Regions from separate parts of the Clostridium sp. 1001283B150225_161107_B6 genome, predicted to be linked through region 2. Evidence: predicted binding sites of a transcription regulator. Region 2 holds the regulator's gene; the other holds the start of a gene.
The links. The regulator Rex, encoded in region 2, represses fermentation and respiration genes when NADH is low (regulators of the CRP and FNR family bind a similar motif). The targets are predictions, from matches to a motif close to ATTGTTAANNNNTTAACAAT.

Region 1 (7,442 bases), on a different contig from region 2:
GCCAGGATTCTGCCCTGGTCCGCCTGCTCCAGTCCCATCAGAATACGCAGAAGGGTGGTTTTGCCTGAGCCGGAAGGACTCATCAGACAGTAACAGTGTCCCTGATGAAAGGCCAGGTTCAGGTTTTTCAATACAGGCAAGCCGTCAAAGGATTTAGAAATATTCTGTAATTCCAGGGTCATTCCACATACGCTCCTCAATGCTTTATTTTCTTTAACAGATAAAGAAAGAAACGCTCAAACAGTGCGCTGATTACTATGATGACAAAAGTCCAGGCAAAGAGTCCGGCCGTGTCAAGGTACAGCTTGGAGTAGTAGAGCTGTTCTCCGATGGAGCCTTCCGGTATGCCGATAACTTCTGCGGCCACGCCGGATTTCCAGCTCATTCCCAGGGCGGTACGGCATCCATTTATAAGGTAGGGAAGGAGGGCCGGCACATAGATATAATGAATCCGCTTCCACATGGGCATGCGAAAGACCCTGGCCATCTCCAGCAGCTTTTCATCCGTGTGCTCCAGTCCGGACAAGGTGCTTACATAGACCATGGGCACCACGACCAGGAAAGCGGTAAACACTGCCAGGTTGCGTGAGCCAATCCAAATCAATGCCAGAATGACAAACGAGGCAACAGGGACTGACTTAATCAGCAGCATGACCGGGTCCAGCAGTTCTTTGACCAGGGGAAACAGGTAGGCCAGGCTTCCCAGGAGGATGCTCAGGGCAAAGGCCCCCAGGAAGCCAAGGCTAATCCTGCCGAACGAATTCAGGATGGTGGTCCAGAAGGAAGGGTCCGCCGCCTGCTCTGCCAGGGCCTTTATCATGTCCAGAGGGCCTACGAATATGATGCTGTTGTGTATCAGCAGATTGGCTGCCTGCCATACTGCAATCCAGAACAGCCAAACCAGATATTTTCTTATTCGTGTATTATGTTTCACGGGTTGGTTCATGAGGTATGTCTCCGAATTTTAAGGCACATAGTAAAAATCGTCTCCGGGCATCTGGCCGCCGATGGATTTAGGGTCCTGCTCATGTAAGGTGGACAGATAGCCGCTTAAGGCGTCCTTCATCTCCTGTCCTGTCAGACATACGATGTTGCAGTAGGGAAGGGCTTTCTGGGCAATGGGAGCCTTCTCCACAATACCCTGCTCTGCAATCAGCCGGGCGGCATCCTCTTCATGTTCCGCAGCGAAAAGGGTGGAAGCCTCATGGTCTTTTACGAAGTCTTCAATGGGGGAACGGTTTTCTCTGAGGAAATCGCTGCGCACCAGGGTAACGCCTGTCACCAGCATGCTTCCGGTGTCTTTGTTCAGGAGGTTCCACTGCTCCGTCAAATCCAGCACTGTTTTTAAGTCAGGGTTCTGGATGCAGGCAGCGGTGGCAAAGGGCTGGGGGAGGACGCCGATGGCGCCGGAATCCTGTTTCAGCAAAGATGCCACCTCGGTGGCTTCGGACTTAAACTGCAGGTCCACATCTGAGGCGGAAAGGCCATTTCCTTTTAACAGGTAATTCATCACATATTCAGGTGTGGTACCCTTTCCGGTCATGTAAATGGTGCGTCCCTTTAAGTCGGCCATGGAGGTAATGGAATCGTCTGAGGCCACCACATAGAGAACACCCAGGGTGTTGATATCCAGGACCGTGACATTTCCCTGGGTCTTGGCATAGAGCACGCTTGCAACATTGGCAGGCAGCAGGGCAATATCCAGGTCCCCGTTTGCAATCTTGCCTACCAGCTCGTCTGCCTTGCCGGCCATGGTGAATTCATAGACATTGGAGGTTTCGCCCCTGGCAGCTTTATCCATCAGGGATACAAGTCCCATGGAGGTAGGGCCTTTTAAGGAACCTACACGGATGGCTGCCTGGCAGGTCAGCTTGGTTTCATCAGAGCCGGTGTTCAGTTCACTGCCGGAACCGGATTCAGAGTCAGCGGATGAGGCTGCACCGGAAGGGCTGTCTGGGGCCTGGTTCTGGGCAGTTTTGTCCTCAGCTCCGGCTGCGGTCTGGGCATCAGACGGCATATCGGTCTGAGCCTCAGTCTGAGTCTCCGGGGAAGGCGTGACGGCAGTTTTTTTGCCGCATCCGCCCAGTACCAGGGAGGCGCCCATAAATGCCATTAAAAGTAAGGAAATATGTTTTTTCATTATACTTCAACTCCTCTCGTAAATATCCTTAACTATAGCACAACAGGCCTGTCTTTTCTATAAAATATTTGAGAAATATTATTGATATAAATATCACAATGTGAGATAATGAAGCCATGGTTTGGGTGAGCCCATAATACACGCAGATAGTGGAGGAATAAGGGATGAAAGTAACGATATGTATTGGAAGTGCCTGTCATTTAAAAGGGTCCAGAGAGATTATCAGTAAGCTCCAGAAGCTGGTGGATGAGAACGGCCTGTCTGATAAAGTGGACTTAAACGGTGCGTTCTGTTCCGGCAACTGTGACCATGGAGTATGCGTGACGGTGGAGGGTGAGCTGTATTCCCTGAAGCCGGAGGATACAGAGGAATTTTTTGAAAATGAGATTAAGGGGAGACTTTGATTATGGGCATGGAAATCATCGATTTCAAAGCCACAAAGTGCAAACACTGCTATAAATGCGTCCGTTACTGCGGGGTAAAGGCCATCCAGGTCAAGGATGAGAGGGCAGTCATCATGCCGGACAAGTGCATCCTGTGCGGCCATTGTCTGAAAATATGCCCCCAGTCAGCAAAAACCCTTAAGAGCGACCTGAATATGGTCCGCGGATTTTTGCGCGAAGGCATGCGGGTAGTGGTGTCCATTGCACCGTCCTATATGGGGTTATTGAAATACAAGACAATCGGTCAGGTGCGGGGAGCTCTGCTGCGCCTGGGATTCGAGGATGTAAGGGAGACTTCCGAGGGGGCTGCTTTTGTGACCGCCGAATATACGAAGCTCCTGGCAGAGCACAAGATGGAGAATATCATCACCACATGCTGTCCAAGCGCCAACGACCTGGTGGAAATCTACTATCCACAGCTCATACCTTACCTGGCCCCGGTGGTGTCGCCCATGATTGCCCATGGAAAGCTGCTGAAGGAAGAACTGGGACGTGATGTGAAGGTCGTGTTCCTGGGACCGTGCATTGCCAAGAAAAAGGAAGCCATGGACCTGCGGCATGAGGGCTATATTGACGCTGTATTAAATTTCAATGACATAAACAAATGGCTGGAGGAAGAGGACATCGTAATTGAGGACTGTGAGGACCGGCCATTTACAGCATTTGACCCAAAGGTGAACCGCCTGTATCCCGTGACCAACGGCGTGGTAAATTCCGTGCTGGCCACCGAGGAAAAGGGGGACGGATACCGGAAGTTTTATGTTCACGGAGAGGATAACTGTATTGATTTGTGCAGGAGCATGTCCCGCGGTGAAATCAAGGGCTGTTTTATAGAGATGAATATGTGTTCCGGCGGCTGTATCAAAGGGCCTACGGTAGATGACGAGTTCATATCCAGATTCAAGGTAAAGCTGGACATGGAGGAAAGCATCAGCAGGGAGCCGGCTGAGGAAAGGCAGATGGAGCCGGTGTGGGAAAATGTGAATTTCAGGAAACGGTTTGAGGACCATTCGCCCAGAGACCCCCAGCCTACGGAGGAACAGATACGGGAAATCCTGCGCATGACCAACAAGTTAAAGCCGGAGGACGAACTGAACTGCGGCGCCTGCGGATATCCTACCTGCCGGGAAAAAGCCATTGCCGTATTCCAGCACAAGGCGGAAGTGAGCATGTGCATCCCCTTTATGCATGAAAAGGCAGAATCCATGGCCAACCTGGTAATGGAGACCTCGCCTAACATTGTACTGATTGTGGGAGAAGACATGCGCATCATGGAGTACTCGGATGTGGGCGAGAAATATTTTGGCAGAACCCGTTCACAGGCATTGCAGATGTACCTGTATGAGCTCATCGACCCGGTGAATTTCCAGTGGGTATTTGATACACATCAGAATATCCACGGCAAGCGGGTGAATTATCCGGAGTATAATCTTTCCACCCTGCAGAACATTGTGTACATAGAGAAGGAAAATGCTGTTCTGGCCACCTTCATAGACATAACCCGAGAGGAGGAGCTGGCCAAGGAGGAGTATGAGAAAAAGCTGGAAACCATTGATTTGGCCCAGAAGGTCATACATAAGCAGATGATGGTGGCCCAGGAGATAGCCGGTCTTTTAGGCGAGACAACAGCTGAGACAAAGACCACTCTGACCAAGCTGTGCCATTCCCTGCTGGAGGACGGCAGCGATGCCGTGTATGCCGGGGGAGAACTGGACCGGGAGATACCGGGCGTACAGCTGGGAAGCGGAGCCGTGCCCTTAAAGGGAGTCATGACAGCCGGAAATCCGGCTGATGATGGAGGGGAGCAGAAGAAGCCTTCTACGGGATATGTCCATATCGGCAGCGCAAATCCGGGCGGCGGAAAGACCGGGTATGTCCATCTGAGCAATGCGGATTTAAAGAAACCAGGCGGCAACGGAGGTAGATAATGGGAATTACAGTGGATGTTGCATATAAAAGCCTGAACAAATACACCGAAATCCTGTGCGGGGACAAGGTAGAACTCCTGCAGACCGAGGATTCCAATATAATGATTCTGGCGGACGGCATGGGAAGCGGGGTCAAGGCCAATATCCTGTCCACGCTGACCTCCAAGATACTGGGAACCATGTTCCTCAACGGGGCTACCCTGGAGGAATGTGTGGATACTATCAGCGAGACCCTGCCCATCTGCCAGGTAAGACAGGTGGCCTATTCCACCTTTAGTATTCTGCAGGTATACCATAATGGGGATGCATATCTGGTGGAGTATGATAATCCCGGCTGTATATTCATACGGGATGGAAAGCTCATGGAGATACCCAAGAATGTACGGGTTATCCAGGGCAAGGAAATCAATGAATACAGATTCAAAGTCAAAAAAGGCGATGCCCTGATTCTCATGAGCGACGGCACCATCCATGCAGGTGTGGGAGAATTGTTGAATTTCGGATGGCTGTGGCAGGATATAGCTGATTATGCAGTGAGACAGTATCCTCTGACCGTGTCAGCCATGCGTCTGGCTGCATCCATCAGCAGGGCCTGTGACGAGCTGTACCAGTTCCGGCCGGGGGATGACACCACGGTGGCGTGTATGCGGATTATTGACAGCAAGCCTGTCCATCTGATGACAGGACCGGCCAGAAATCCGGAAGACGATATGCGCATGGTCCATGACTTCATGGATGACCCCAATGCCAGGACCATTGTATGCGGCGGAACCAGTGCAACCATTGTGTCCAGGGTGCTGGGGAAAAAGCTGGATGTATCGTTGGATTATGTGGACCCGGAGATACCGCCCATCGCGTACATGGATGGCGTGGATTTGGTTACGGAGGGTGTCCTTACCCTTAACCGGGTGCTTCAGCTGCTTCGCAGATATGTGAAAAATGAGACTGTATCCGAAGAATTTTTCCAGGAGCTGGATAAGCCCAATGGAGGCTCCATGGTGGCCAAGGTACTCATAGAAGACTGCACGGAGGTCCACCTGTATGTGGGCAAGGCCATCAACAGTGCATACCAGAATCCGGGACTTCCCTTTGACCTGGGCATCCGTCAGAATCTGGTGGAGCAGCTGAGGCATGTGATTGAGGAGATGGGAAAGACAGTGATGGTTACGTATTACTAGTTTTGTACTCCATTTAATACTTGCATTTTTAGAGTAAATATAGTAGATTTCTAGTGTTGATATAATTTTAACAAACTCGAATTGTGATAATAGAGCAGACATATATGGCACGGGCCGGTGATATGTATCGCACGCAGGAGACCAAAGGACGGTCTCCAAGTGCTCATAACGAACCACTGCACTAAGCTAGAAAGGGACCTCGCTAAGTGCCAGTGATATGTATCGCACGTAGGGGACCAAAGGACGGTCTCCAAGTGCTCATAACGAGGAGGAGAAAAAAATGGTAACCAATGATGCGACAATCCTGCGTTTGAAACACGATGTACTTTACGAGGTGGCTAAGGCTGCATGGGAAGGGAATCTGGACGAGAAGCGGGAGAAGATTCCATATTCCATGATACCGGGGCCTCAGGCGACGTACCGCTGCTGTATCTATAAGGAGAGGGAAATCATCCGGCAGAGGGTACGCCTGGCAGAAGGAAAATGTCCTACCGGGAAGGACACATCCAATGTGGTCCAGGTCATCAATGCGGCCTGCGAGGAATGTCCCATTGCATCCTACATAGTGACTGACAACTGCCGTAAGTGTATGGGAAAGGCCTGTCAGAATTCCTGTAATTTCGGAGCCATCAGCATGGGGCGTGAGCGCGCTTATATCGAGCCCAGCAAATGTAAGGAATGCGGTAAATGTTCACAGGCCTGTCCCTATAACGCGATTGCCCATCTGGAGCGTCCGTGTAAGAAAATTTGTCCGGTGGATGCCATTACATATGATGAGTACGGCATCTGTGTGATTGATGAGAAAAAATGTATCCAGTGCGGAGCTTGTATCCATAGCTGCCCATTCGGAGCCATTGGTTCCAAGACCTTCATGGTGGATGTGATTCGTCTGATTAAGGCAGGAAAACGGGTGGTTGCCATGGTGGCGCCTGCCACAGAGGGACAGTTTGGTTCTGACATTACTATGGCCAGCTGGAAAATTGCATTAAAGCAGCTGGGATTTGCAGATATGATAGAAGTGGGATTGGGCGGAGACATGACAGCTGCCTACGAGGCAGAGGAATGGGCCCAGGCCCATAAGGAGGGGAAGAAAATGACAACCTCCTGCTGTCCTGCCTTTGTGAACATGATTAAACAGCATTTTCCCACATTGCTGGAGAATATGTCCACTACGGTGTCCCCTATGTGTGCAGTCTCCAGAATGATAAAGAGCGAGAATCCGGATACGGTCACTGTCTTTATCGGTCCCTGCATTGCCAAGAAGAGCGAGAGCCTGGATTTGAATGTAAAGGGTAATGCAGACTATGCAATGACCTTCGGTGAGATAAGGGCCATGATGCGCGCCAAAGGAGTGGAGCTTCAGCCGGCTGAGAATGACTATCAGGAAAGTTCTGTGTTTGGAAAGCGTTTTGGAAACGGCGGCGGTGTCACAGCAGCCGTACTGGAGTGCCTGAAGGAGATGGAGGAGAGCACAGATATCAAGGTAGCCCGCTGCAACGGGGCCGCAGAATGCAAGAAGGCACTGCTGCTCATGAAGGTTGGAAAACTTCCAGAGGATTTTGTGGAAGGAATGGCATGCGTAGGCGGCTGCGTGGGCGGTCCCAGCCGGCATAAAACCGAGGTGGAGGCCAAGAAGGCCAGAGACCAGCTGATTGGTTCTGCAGAAGAGAGACATGTGCTGGAGAATCTGAAGAAGTATCCGATGGGTGCGTTTTCGATGCATAGGCATTAAGCTGCGGTAGTTTGGATGCCG
Region 2 (7,442 bases):
CTTTTTCAAGGTGATTGAGCAGCAGGAGAGAACCCTGGTCGCTTCCTCCCTGAAACTTGCAGACGGGCGGTATGAAATGGACTTTGAGGACATGGAGGAGAAGTTTAAGGAGGGCGTAAAGCTTTTCATACTCTGCAGCCCCCATAATCCGGTGGGACGTGTGTGGACCATGGAGGAGCTGACCAGACTCAATGAATTGTGCAGCCGCTACCAGGTCCTGGTGTTTTCGGACGAGATACACTCCGACCTGATTTTCCCGGGTCATAAGCACATACCTTACCAGACGGTGAACCGGGATGCGGCAGGACGCAGCGTCATTGCCATGGCTCCCAGCAAGACCTTTAACATTGCCGGTCTAAAATCATCTATCCTGATTATCAAGAATCCGGAGCTGTACAACCGGGTGAACAAGGCAGTTACTGCGTTTCATGTGGGCGTGGACTTGTTTGGGCTTAAGGCATTTGAGGTGGCCTACCGCCACGGGGCAGCCTATGTGGATGAGCTGAATCAGTATTTATATGAGAATGCGCAGTTTGTGACGGAGTATGTAAAGGAAAACCTTCCTAAGGCAAAGACGTATGTGCAGGACGGAACCTATCTTATGTGGCTGGATTTCACAGCTTACGGATTAAGCCAGGAGGAACTTATGGAAAAGGTGGTGGGAGCCGGTGTGGCGCCGAATGACGGTTCCCATTACGGAAGGGAAGGAAACGGATTTATCCGTATCAATATCGGTACGCAGAGGGCTATGGTAAAGGAAGGCCTTGAAAGGCTGAAAACCATATTTGGCTGATTCTGTGCCGGAAGAACTGAGAGAGGAAGTGTGATAGGATGCAGGAATTACTGAATGAGGCCCAGGACTACAGGAGCAGAATGGTGGAGTGGAGAAGAAAGATACATTCCTGTCCTGAAACCGGATTTTATCTGCCAAAGACATCAGCCATGGTGGCAGGACTGCTGGAGGAGTTTGGATACCAGGTACAGACCGGATTTGCGGAGAGTGCTGTGCTGGGAATCCTGGACACGGGCAGGCCGGGAAATACCATAGCGGTCAGGGCGGACATGGACGCACTGGGAATGCAGGATGAGAAGGATGTGCCTTACCGCTCCGCCAGGGACGGGGTATGCCATGCCTGCGGCCATGATGTACATACAGCCCTTTTGCTGGGACTGGCATCCTATCTTTCAGAGCACAGGGACCAGATTCCGGGCGGGTGCGTCAAGCTGATATTCCAGCCTGCCGAGGAAGGCCCGGCTCCCGGCGGCGCAAAGCTCATCGTGGATTCCGGCGTTCTGGATGGCGTGGACGCCATATTTGGAGCCCACTGCCAGCCTCAGTACCCGGCCGGGGTCATGGGGTGCAGATACGGGAACTTTTTTGCCAGCGGCGATTTTTTTGAGGTAAAGCTGAAGGGAAGGGGATGTCACGCTGCGTCGCCCCATAAGGGAAATGACCTGATACCCATTGCCATGGAGATGATTCAGGCCATTCAGAATATACGTTCCAGGGAGATACCGCCCATGAAGACGGCTGTTATTTCGGTATGCTCCATAAACGCCGGGGTCCTGTCCACTAAAAATGTCCTGCCCTCGGAGCTGACCTTTGGAGGGACCTTCCGGGCCCACGACAGCCAGGTCAGGGACTATATTGCAAAACGGCTGGAGCAGATTGTAAGGGATATCAGCCGGATGAACGGAATCACCTGTGAATTTGAGGATTCCTTTGCATTTCCCTCCTTTGCCAATGACAGGGATGTGACGGATATAATCTGCAAATCCGCGGCAGAAGTGCTGGGCGAAGACAAGGTAATGAAGCGTACGGAGCCTGAGATGGGGTCAGAGGATTTTGCCTGGTATACCAAAAAATTTAAGGGCGCTTTTTTCTTCTTCGGAGTGAAGAATGAGGAGAAGGGCCTGACAGCCAGTCTGCATAATCCCGGATTTGACATTGATGAGGATGCCATGGTTCCGGCCCTGGCTGTCTATATCAGCACACTATACCATCTGTTAGAAAGGCAGGATTCATGAGTACAAAGGATAATACGGCAGGAGAACTGAAAAACAGGTCCATGGTGCTGTGGGCAGTGCTGAGCCTTTCCATGGCCAATGCGCTGGTGGGAACCGGCATATCGCCTGCCCTTGGAGTCATACGCCAGACCTTTCCGGATGCCCCCGGCGTGCTGGTACAGATGATTGTATCCCTGCCGTCACTGATGGTGATTGCAGCAGCCATTCCCTTTACCTGGCTCAGCAGACGGTATTCGGTCCGGAAGCTCTGCGGAACAGGGCTGGTCCTGTTCCTGGCGGGCGGTCTTTTGGGCGGTCTGGCCACCGGTATTTACACACTGGTCCTTACAAGAATCCTCATTGGAGCCGGATATGGGCTGATGATGCCGCTGTCAGTGGGGCTGCTGTCCTATTTTTTTACCAGGGAGGAACAGCACCGCTTAAATGGAGGAATTGTCATATGGTCCAGCGTGTCGTCCATTATCTGTATGGTGCTGGCCGGGTATCTGGCTGCCATTTCCTGGAGAGCCGTGTTCCTGGTGTATCTGTTTGGAATCCCATGTCTGTGGCTGTGCCTGAAGCATATTCCCGATGTAACGGCTGCGGGGAATGAGGCTGCGGGGAATGAAAATGGGGTTCCAGCAGGGGCCGGGCATCATAGCTTTGGAACCCTTGGCGTCATTAAGAAGATATGGGTCTATGGAATTGGCACGTTTGTGGTGTTTGTAGGTTATTTTGCCATACTGAACAACTGCTCCGCCATCATTCTTTCGGAGGGTTTAATCCGCGGGGAAAAAGTGGGAATCATTATGTCATTCCAGACCGTAAGCTCCCTTGTGACAGGGCTTTGTATCGGAAAGCTGAAAAATATCCTGGGAAGATATATGAGTACCTTCATCTGGCTGTGCGCCATTGGCGGACTTCTTTCTCTATATGCAAAGAACAGCCTGGCACTTACCATACTGGGTCTGGTACTGTTTGGAATAGCCCTTGCCTCGGCCGTGGGCACCTTTAACGCAGAGGCATGTATTGCCTGTGAGAAGGAGGAGTCCCTGGCAGCCGGTTCCGTCATTATGTTTATGAGAAGTCTGGGACAGTTTTCTTCACCGCTGGTATTGGGGTTCATGGCCCGGGCCGCAGGCGTCCTGGATATACGGTTCCCCTATGAGGGCGCGGCCCTGTTGTCTGTGGTTATGCTGGGCGTGTTCTGGGTAAAGGGGCTGTCAAGTTAAAACACTCCTCCTGTGGAAGACATATCAATAAAAAAGTCTTTCACAGGGGGAGTGTCATTTATTTGGTTCTCTTGGATTCTCTCAAATCATCCTTTGAATCCATGTCTGTTTTATCCTGCAGGGGATTCCCTCCGGCATCTCCGTCCATATCTTCAAAGGGGTCGGATGGTTTCAGCACCCTGGTCATAAGTCCCATGGCATACATGATAATGGGTATGAAAACCAGGGAGAAGATAACCGCCATGAGATAATTCTTCGGCGCTCCCATGGCAGCCAGCACAATGGCCAGGATAAACAGGCCGGCCAGCCCAATGGCGCCTATGAGGGCAAATATACGTTTCAGTTTCATGTAGCAGCTCCTTTCTGCGGCATCAGGCCTCCTCGGCTAATTCTTCCCAGTGCAGGTACAGCGTTTCTAGCTGTCCGGCTATTTCCTCTTTTTCCTTATTCAGCTCCATAAGCCGCGGCACATCGGTGTAGACCTCTTCCTTGGTGAGCAGGGCGTCAATCTCACTGTCCCTTGTCTCCAGGGCATGGATGGAATCCTCTGTTTTCCTGAGCTCGTTCTGAATCCTGCGTATACGGGCCTGTTCTTCCTTCTGGGCCTTCCACTCCAGCTTCAGGTCATTCTGGGAGCCCTGGGAAGGGCTGCCGGCGGACCGGGAGGTACGGGAGGCGGATGATGAACGGCTGTTCCTGGCCGCAAAGGCCGCTTCCACAGCCTCCTTTTTCTCCAGATAGTAGTCATAGCTGCCGATGTAATTAATCAGGGACTGGCCGGTCAAATCCAGGATTCGGGTGGCTGTGCGGTTGATGAAATACCGGTCGTGGGACACATAGAGGACGGTTCCGGTGTAACGGCACAGGGCGCTTTCCAGGATTTCCTTGGACGTGATGTCCAGATGGTTGGTGGGCTCGTCCAGCAGCAGGAAATTGGCGTCGGACAGCATCAGCTTGGCCAGGGAGACACGGCCCCGCTCGCCGCCGCTCAGGTCGCGGATTAGCTTGAACACATCGTCCCCCGTAAAGAGAAAGGAGGCCAGGGTATTGCGAATCTGGGTATTGTTCATGGTGGGATAGGTGTCCTGGATTTCGTCAAACAGGGTCTTATCCATATGAAGGACCTGGTGTTCCTGGTCGTAGTAGCCGATATGGACCTTGGAACCCAGGCGTATTTCGCCGGTATCAGCCGGAAGCAGCTGGTTGATGATTTTAAGGAGGGTGGTCTTGCCTGTTCCGTTGTTGCCGATGATGGCCACCCGCTCCCCCCGCTTGATTTCAAAGTCCACATCCGTGAACAGGGTCTGGCTGTCAAAGGATTTGCTCAGGCCGGTGACTGTAAGCACATCCTTGCCGCTTTCCACATCCGGCTCCAGCCGGATGTCCATGGAGTCGTCGATGTCCATGGGCTTTTCCAGCCGGTCAATCTTATCCAGCATCTTTTCACGGCTCTCGGCCCTGCGTATGGATTTCTCACGGTTAAAGGATTTCAGCTTGGCAATTACCGCCTCCTGGTGCTTGATTTCCTGCTGCTGATTTAAGTATGCCCGGATTCTGGCATCCCGAAGCATGGCCTTTTTGTCGCTGTATGCAGTGTAGTTGCCGCTGAATACGGTTCCGGTTCCATTGTCCAGCTCCACGATTTTAGTCACCACCCGGTCCAGGAAATACCGGTCATGGGCAACAATGATTACACTGCCGCTGTAGGTCTTAAGGTAAGTCTCCAGCCAGGCAATGGATTCCATGTCCAGGTGGTTGGTTGGCTCGTCCAGAAACAGGATGTCCGGCCTGGTCAGAAGAAGCTTGCCCAGGGACACGCGGGTCTTCTGCCCGCCGGAAAGGGTATTGATGGGCTTTGTGAATTCTTCCTCGGCAAAGCCCAGTCCCTTTAATACACCGGTGATTTCACTGCGGCAGGCATAGCCGCCTTCCAGCTCAAACTGGTGGGTCAGGCGGCTGTATTCCTCCAGCATGGCTTCCAGGCGTTCGCCGGACGCGCTTTTCATATCCAGTTCCAGGGAGCGGATGCGTTCTTCCATCTGCAGAATGGGGCGTTTGACCTCCAGCAGGGCGTCCTGGATGGTGCTGCCGCTGTCCAGGTCCTGGTGCTGGGCCAGATAGCCCACAGAGGCGCCCTTGCCCAGGGCAACGCACCCCTCGTCAGGGGCCAGCTCCCCGATGACGATTTTCAGGAGGGTGGACTTGCCGGCGCCGTTAATTCCCACGATGGCCGCCTTCTCATGGTCCTCCAGGTGGAAGGAAACCTGCTTTAATATATGTTTCTCCCCAAAAGATTTGCTTATATTGCTGCATGATAAAATCATGGTAAACTCCTTTAAAAACGACATATTTTGCTCTCACAAGTATAATATAAGGGAACGATTTTTTCAAGAACATATGTAAACGTGTTTGACATTTTTTTGACGTGTGTTTATAATAGTACTATTAGAGTTTTGATAGAATTGCACAATGGGAAGGTGGATACATCATGGAACGCAAGGAGATTTCGAAGGCAGTGATTTCTAGGCTGCCCCGCTATTACCGTTATTTAGGTGAATTAATAGAGGAAGGTGTGGAGCGTATATCCTCCAACGAGCTGAGCGCCAGAATGAAGGTGACTGCATCTCAAATCCGTCAGGATTTGAATAATTTCGGCGGATTCGGACAGCAGGGATATGGTTATAATGTAAAGTACCTCTATTCGGAAATCGCTAAGATACTGGGAATTGACAGACAGCATAATGTAATTATCATCGGAGCAGGAAACCTGGGACAGGCCATTGCCAACTACACGAATTTTGAGCGCAGGGGCTTTGTCATCAGGGGAATGTTTGATATTAACCCCAAACTGATTGGACTTGTTATCAGGGGAATTGAGATTCGCTCCGTGGATGATTTGGAGACATTTATCCGGGAGAATGAGATTCAGATTGCAGCGCTGACCATTCCCAAGACAAAGGCGCCGGAGATAGCGGACCGCCTTGTGAATGCGGGAATCAGGGCTATCTGGAACTTTGCCCATACGGATTTGGTGGTGCCGGAGGATGTGGTGGTTGAAAATGTACATCTGTCCGAGAGCCTGATGCGCCTTTCCTACCGGGTCAGCAGTATGTATGACCAGCAGGAGGAGCAGAGAAATTCATTAAAGTAAATGTTTAGGAAGTCAGCGCCATGATACTTGGAGTTGGAACGGATTTAATTGAAATCAGCCGCATGGAAAAAGCCTGTAAAAAGGATTATTTTGTGATGCGCACATTTACAGATATGGAAAGCCGGCAAGCAAAGGGGTCCGCCTCTAAGCTGGCCGGCTCTTTTGCTGTGAAAGAAGCTGTGGCCAAGGCTTTGGGAACGGGATTCCGCACCTTTATGCCCATTGACGTGGAGGTGCTCAGGGACGATTTGGGCAAGCCCTATGTCCGCCTTTACCGGGGGGCCCTTACGCGGTTTAAGGAGATGGGGATGGAACGCCTGGAGGTTTCCATCACCAACACAGGGGAATACGCCATGGCATTTGCAGTGGGAGAGGGAAGGATAAAGGAGGTACAGTCATATGAGGATGCTGGTAACGGGAAAACAGATGAAGGCCATTGACGCATATACCATCCATACCGTGGGAATCCCATCCCTGGTCCTGATGGAACGGGCTGCTCTTGAGGTGGCCCGGGCAGCAGAGCGCCTTTGGGAGAAGGGGGATACGGTGTGGGCTGTATGCGGCACCGGCAACAACGGGGCCGACGGCGTGGCGGCAGCCAGAATGCTTCATTTAAAAGGGTATCCGGTGCGTGTATTCCTGGTGGGGAATCCGGAAAGAGGAACAGAGGAATTCAGAGCACAGCTTTCCATTGCCGCCAATGTGGGCCTTTTCTCTTCGCCCTGGCAGGACGGGGAAAAGGAAACGTGCGGCCTTCTCATTGACGCGGTGTTCGGCGTGGGACTGAGCAGGCCGGTTGAGGGAGAGTACAGGCAGTGCATCGAGATGCTGGAGGCCAGGTCCATACGCCGTACCGTGGCAGTGGATGTTCCTTCAGGCATCCATGGGGATACGGGAATTGTCATGGGCATTGCCCTGAAGGCGGATGTAACCGTTACCTTTGGATGGGAGAAGACCGGGACAGCCCTGTATCCGGGACGGGAATATGCAGGGCAGGTGGAAGTGGCTGATATCGGATTTCCCGTTCAGGCCCTGGAGGCGGTGAAGGCGGC

Region 1: a site for Rex is predicted at 2,221-2,240, ahead of I2H39_RS17250 ((2Fe-2S) ferredoxin domain-containing protein). Genes of this name have one in related genera too.

Annotation. Positions count from the first base shown of each region.
Region 1 is NZ_JADNMD010000007.1:152,758-160,199, forward strand. Features, by position in the region: gene I2H39_RS17235 (ABC transporter ATP-binding protein) at 1-182, opposite strand, end outside; gene I2H39_RS17240 (ABC transporter permease subunit) at 197-946, opposite strand; gene I2H39_RS17245 (PhnD/SsuA/transferrin family substrate-binding protein) at 965-2,140, opposite strand; gene I2H39_RS17250 ((2Fe-2S) ferredoxin domain-containing protein) at 2,305-2,544, shown strand; gene I2H39_RS17255 ([Fe-Fe] hydrogenase large subunit C-terminal domain-containing protein) at 2,547-4,511, shown strand; gene I2H39_RS17260 (SpoIIE family protein phosphatase) at 4,511-5,689, shown strand; gene I2H39_RS17265 (4Fe-4S dicluster domain-containing protein) at 5,970-7,421, shown strand.
Region 2 is NZ_JADNMD010000004.1:308,747-316,188, forward strand. Features, by position in the region: gene I2H39_RS12730 (MalY/PatB family protein) at 1-793, shown strand, start outside; gene I2H39_RS12735 (amidohydrolase) at 832-2,028, shown strand; gene I2H39_RS12740 (MFS transporter) at 2,025-3,239, shown strand; gene I2H39_RS12745 (hypothetical protein) at 3,298-3,588, opposite strand; gene I2H39_RS12750 (ABC-F family ATP-binding cassette domain-containing protein) at 3,611-5,563, opposite strand; gene I2H39_RS12755 (redox-sensing transcriptional repressor Rex) at 5,728-6,390, shown strand; gene acpS (holo-ACP synthase) at 6,411-6,830, shown strand; gene I2H39_RS12765 (NAD(P)H-hydrate dehydratase) at 6,790-7,442, shown strand, end outside.